2 linked regions of the Trichocoleus sp. FACHB-46 genome follow. The protein of the gene in region 2 interacts with the protein of the main gene of each other region in a pairwise test. Links are inferred from orthologs where the notes say so. Each region holds a gene or a part of one and is shown on either strand. Other genes may lie near its edges.

The links. Proteins that work in one complex are often made in the same cells at the same time.
Region 1: the proteins of bioB (region 2) and H6F72_RS15945 interact in binary tests that used the Escherichia coli proteins (3 or more experiments, as listed by UniProt). The link is inferred for Trichocoleus sp. FACHB-46 from one-to-one orthologs.

What each region holds. Positions count from the first base shown.
Region 1 is NZ_JACJOD010000028.1:99,155-101,943, reverse strand. It holds H6F72_RS15945 (class II glutamine amidotransferase), read right to left. Parts: upstream 1,918-2,789; coding sequence 1,084-1,917; downstream 1-1,083. Other genes in the region: H6F72_RS15940 (Uma2 family endonuclease), read right to left, coding at 1,983-2,648; H6F72_RS15950 (diacylglycerol/polyprenol kinase family protein), read right to left, coding at 1-466.
Region 2 is NZ_JACJOD010000041.1:167,731-170,672, forward strand. It holds bioB (biotin synthase BioB), read right to left. Parts: upstream 1,987-2,942; coding sequence 1,015-1,986; downstream 1-1,014. Other genes in the region: H6F72_RS24230 (hypothetical protein), read left to right, coding at 35-565; H6F72_RS24235 (DUF421 domain-containing protein), read left to right, coding at 569-1,012; H6F72_RS24245 (hypothetical protein), read left to right, coding at 2,504-2,942. UniProt on the Escherichia coli protein: Catalyzes the conversion of dethiobiotin (DTB) to biotin by the insertion of a sulfur atom into dethiobiotin via a radical-based mechanism.

The sequences.
Region 1 (2,789 bases), on a different replicon or contig from region 2:
GCCCCACAATATCTGCTAAGCCATCACCGCCACACATCAGCATTAAAGCCAAAATGCCGACAGGGGAATTGCGCCAGAACAACACTGTGCAGAAAATAAAGGCAATGCCGTAATACAGTGGTCCCCGCAAAATTTCGGCGGGCTTGCCCTCACGGGTCATGGCTTGAACAGTCGCTGGATCGGCAATGAGCTGGGTGCCGATCGCTAAAAACTGAAGGGTGATTGCGAGAGGTACCAGGGCTGCAAAATACCGCGCGATCGCCTGCTCGCTGTAGAGATGCCAGCAGAGGACAAACAACGGCCCTGTCCCAATATGAATAATTTTGCGGCTGAGTTTTTGTTCTAGCCAGCCTCGTTGCGCCAGCGTATTTACTAGCTTGAGCCAACTGAGGGCGATCGCAAAGGTGATTGCCGTAGCTGCAATATCTCGAACTAGGAAATTAGCTAATAAAGCACTTAATTCCATTCTTTAAATCAACAAACAACAACAGCACCCAGAATCGTTCCTTACAATAATCTCCTCCAATACGATGAGCTTGCCTAGAGTTGTGCTGAAAAAGATTTAAACTAAATCTTTCTGACAAAGGTATCAGCAACAAGGCTCTCTTTTAATCCAGAAGGGAGATATGAGAAACAGAATTGGATGCTGTTGTAATTTCGGTCGATAAATTCACAAAGGAACTTACTTGTAATCTGCATCGATCGGAAACTGGACTACTTACGACCCAGAACGATTCTTGTGATTGACTTCCCCAAATAGGTTGAGGTTACTTGGAGTTGGGCTGATGTAAGACTTCATTGAAGCGTAAATTTCAGTGAAGCTATCAGCAACAGAGCTCCCGATTAAAGTGGAGAGGAAATACCAAGAACCAGTTTAAATGCAGCGGTAATTTGGTCCAGTAAACAGGATGAGGAATTAATTTTTAACCTCCTCTTGACGTGCAACGTAACGATTTACTCGTCTCAGAAGCTAATTAGCTTCTATTAACAGAATACTCGGATTTTATCGGTTTCATGACATTGAAACCAAAGTTTACGATCGCGCAATTACACACTCTTAAAACTGGACTAACCTGGGCTGGGTCAAGTTGGACGATCGCCAGTTGAGTTTATAGCTGTCTCTGGTTTCAGCGGTAAGCCATCCCGAAAGACAAGTAGCTCTCCGGGTTGAAAAGATGTCCAAACTTCGTTATCGGTGAGCGGCACAGTGGCAATAATGGCAACGCGATCGCGGGGGGTAGTCAACTCCTGAAAATCCACGGTGAGGTCAGCATCAATTAGATGGGCTGCCGCAAAAGGAGCCTGACGCACAATGTAGCAAAGCTTGGTAGAACAGTGAGCAAAGAAGTGTTCACCGTCGGAGAGCAAGTAGTTGAAGCTGCCTTGCTGGGCGATCGTGCGAGTGACTTCGTCCAAGACTGGATAAAGTTGCTCTAGGGGCGGTTTGTCTTCTGGGAAGGCTTGCCGCAAAGTATTCATAATCAGGCAAAAAGCTCGTTCGCTGTCGGTCTGTCCTACCGGACGGTAAAAGCCATTGCTTTCTGGGTAAAAGTCGGGCAAGTCGCCATTGTGAGCAAAGATCCAATAGCGCCCCCACAGTTCCCGCCGGAAAGGATGACAGTTTTCTAGTGCCACTCCGCCAAACGTTGCTTTACGGATATGGGCAATCACATGGGTAGATTTGATCGGATATTGCCGCACTAGCTCAGCTATGGGGGAGGTGGAGGAGGGTTTTTCATCTAGAAATAAACGGCATCCTAACCCCTCAAAGAAGGCGATTCCCCAGCCATCTTGGTGTTCATCTGTTTTGCCACCCCGTGCCGAGAAGCCTTCAAATGAAAAGCAGATGTCGGTGGGTACGTTGCAGTTCATTCCCAACAGTTGGCACATGGAGGCAATGTCTCGATAGTCCTTCAAACCCTATGCCCATTGATTGTACGTGCGATCGCCCCCATTATTGATTGTACGTGCGATCGCCCCCATTACTGAAACTGAGCCAGTAACCAAGCCCCTACTTGAGACTGGTCCATTTGCCGACTGCGTTGCAATGCCTCTTCTAAAACGGATATGGCTAAACTTGGTAAAACTTGTGATTCGCGAATCCGCCGACTTCCTTGCTCAGCCATGCCATCTTGCGGATTGGCGGGCAGCATGGCAAAGGCGAGAATCTGCCCCTGCTGGACATCTACAATCCAGTATTCTTTTACGGCTAAGTCTTCGTAGAGTAAGCGCTTGGCTCCTTGATCGGCGAGTAAGGTGGTGCTGGAGATTTCGATGACTAAATCGGGGGCGGGATAGCGGTCTAGATCAATGATGTTGGTGCCCCAAGGAATTGCTTGAGCTTGTGGCCCAATGTAGTAAGAAATATCAGGCTGGCATTCTTGGTGGTTGGCTTTGCGATAGGTGCAGTTGTTGAGGCTCTTGAGGGCAATGTTTTTGGCAATCCCAAAGAGATTGACTGCTAGGGCGATCGCGGAATCAGCAGCAGCGTGATCGTGACCGACTGGCAGCATTTCTATCCTCATGTGGCCGTTGTAGTAGTAACCTCTGGCTGTTTCGTAAGCAGGATTTGCGATCGCCTGCAAATAATCCTCCCAAGAGGCAGCAACCCAGGTATCTGTCGGCAATTTGGTCTGTAGGTAACTCATCAATTTTCCCTACGTCTCGCGATCGGCACTTATTTTCTATATTCGCTTAATTGAAGGAAGGGCGATCGCTTCTTCATAAATTTAGCCATTCTCTTCTTAAGAACTTTATCCAGAACTACCAGTTTTTTGACCTGATGTGGG
Region 2 (2,942 bases):
TATTCTGTTATTAAGGAAGACCTAGTAGGCGATCTTGAGTAGGCAACCTCGCATGAACGATATTCAGCGAGTTGGTGACTTGGAGATTGTCCAAGACTTGGAGTTTCAGCGCCGCGCTTGGGCGATACAACGTCTTAGCTGGATTGGGTGGGGGCTAATTGCGGTAGGAGCACTAGCGGGCTTATTCGGCTCAGGTCCCCTTAGTCGAGGTAATGTTAGTAGTCCAAGCGATTCGCTACAGTTGGAGTACGACCGTTTCGGACGCTTCCACGCCCCAGCCAAGCTGAAAATCATCTTGGGAGCAGGCAGTGAACAGAACGGTAAGGTGAAGGTCTGGTTGAGCCGCTCTTACTTGGAGTCAACCGAAGTGCAACAGGTGACTCCGCAGCCAGAGTGGGTGGAAGCAAGCCCCGATCGCCTGACTTATGTTTTTCGCACGACTGCTCTCGATCGCCCTACAGCCGTGACATTTTACTTACAGCCAGATCAAGTAGGTCTGCAAACTGGTCAGGTTGGAGTCGTTACAGGACCAACCCTTAGATTTAATCAATTAATATATCCCTAAATAATGAACTCGGTGCTACGGGCTGTTGTGCTCTACGTTATTTTGATGCTGCTCTTTCGCCTCAGTGGGAAGCGTTCTCTGGCCCAGATTACAACTTTTGATTTTGTGCTGGTATTAATTGTAGGAGAGGCCACGCAGCAAGCACTCTTGGGCGAAGATTTCTCTCTCACCAACGCCTTCTTAGTAATCTTAACTTTGGTTGGTCTGGATACCGTTATGTCCCTCTGGAAACAGCGATCGCCTCAAGTTGAGAAATGGATTGATGGGGTTCCTGTCATCATCGTTGCGGAAGGAAAGCTATTACAGGACCGGATGAAGCAGGCACGAGTAGATGCCGATGACATCCTAGCAGCCGCGCGAGAATTGCATGGATTAGAGCGCATGGATCAAATTAAATATGCCGTTTTAGAACGGAGTGGGGGAATTTCAATTATTCCTAAACCCTAATTTTATGAACTTGGAGATGCTACCGAACTGGAGACAGAGAGGGGTTTGGGGGTCATGCCTAGACGCTGCAACATCTGCTCATCATGGTTATGGTCTGGGTTGGGAGTCGTCAACAAAACTGGTCCTGTAAAGATGGAGTTGGCACCTGCAAAGAAGCAAAGTGCTTGCAACTCATCGCTCATTTGTAAGCGTCCTGCTGAGAGACGCACCATTGCTTGAGGAAACAGAATCCGAGTCGTGGCGATCGTTCTAACTAACTCGATTGAATCTACAGGTGTGGTGTCTTCAAGCGGAGTCCCAGACACCGGAACTAAACAGTTAATCGGGATAGATTCTGGAGTGGGTTCTAGGCCACAAAGCGCCTCTAACAATTCCAGGCGATCGCTCACAGATTCGCCCATACCCAATATGCCACCGCAGCACACAGAAATCCCCGCTTCACTTACCGCCCGAATCGTCTCTAATCGGTCCTGATAAGTACGGGTGGTAATTACTTGCGAATAATAGGAAGGGGAAGTATCCAAATTGTGATTGTACGCAGTCAAACCTGCTGCCTTAAGTTGTTGCGCTTGGTGTGGCTTCAGCATGCCTAAGGTGCAACAAACTTCTATATCCAGGTCGGCAACTTGGCGGACCATCTCTAACACGCGATCGAACAAGGGGCCATCTTTCACTTCTCGCCAAGCAGCACCCATGCAAAAGCGAGTAGCACCATTTGCCTTAGCCACGCGAGCTTCAGCTAGTACCTCTTCAACATTCATGAGGGCTTGAGGTTTGAGATCGGTTTGATTGTGAACGCTCTGGGAGCAGTAAGCACAATCTTCTGGGCACAAACCAGTTTTGATATTGCTGAGCGTGCATAGCTGAACTGCATGCGGATCGTGATGCTCTCGGTGAACCCGTTGGGCCTCAAAGAGGAGATCTGGTAACGGCTGTTGGTAAATCTGGGTAATCCGATCAAGAGTTGCAGACATGGCACACGTCGTAGCGAGATAGTTTCAGAGAGTTGAAGTAATTCACACCCCTAGTAGAGATTATCAGTCTCGATCCAATTTGAGCTACTGAGTGTTGGAGCAGGTTAAATCAGTTCACGGTAGGAGCAGCCACCCAAAGTTAACTTTAGTTAAAAATATCTACCCCAATCTACATGATATTACGCAGAAAACAGGTAATCAGCTAAAATACAATCACATTATTTTTGTGTAATCACAGAAAATATACTGAGATGTACCTGCTCACTAGCGACTGATGGAAGCAATGACAAGCTTACATTGACCTTAATTTACTTGCTGTTGGCGAGCGGCGCTTAAAAACCACAGCTCAACCCTCAATTCAGGTTGACAGGATACTTTTTACCGTGAACAAACCCAATAAATTGAGATTAAGGATTGGAACTTAGCTAGAAATTCTAATCAGGTAGAGCAGTGTGGGGTTTAACCAGAGGCATGAGTTAACTTTCAGGTTTTCGATAACTTGATTTAGCAGGTCGCCGTGAAAACTAAGGTTTTGACAGTTTTAAGCGCAACAGTAGCATCAATCAAATCAGGTCCAGGCTGGAGCTTAGTTGATTGCCCAGAGCCTAGCTCCAACCCTCGCTTGCCAGCAAATCTAGCTGCTAGCAGTTCTACAGGTTCAGCGCTGCTCGTGCGATCGCAGAAAACGGCACAGCCTACTTGCTATGAACTTGAGAAACAATGGTTGTTAGTCCAGAAATATAACGCCTGGCAACCGCGCTGCGTCAGCGGGACCTTTCCTAATCAGCAAGAGTTAGGGATGCGTCTGGCGGCTGAACAGAACTTACGAGTAGAGACAACTAGCTCTCTAACTTACCATCCCGCCTTTGACTGGCAGCTAACAGCATGGCCGACCGATAGCCATACCAGCTTGTCGGATACAGATAGCCTAACGCCTTGTTTAGTTTTAGATCAGG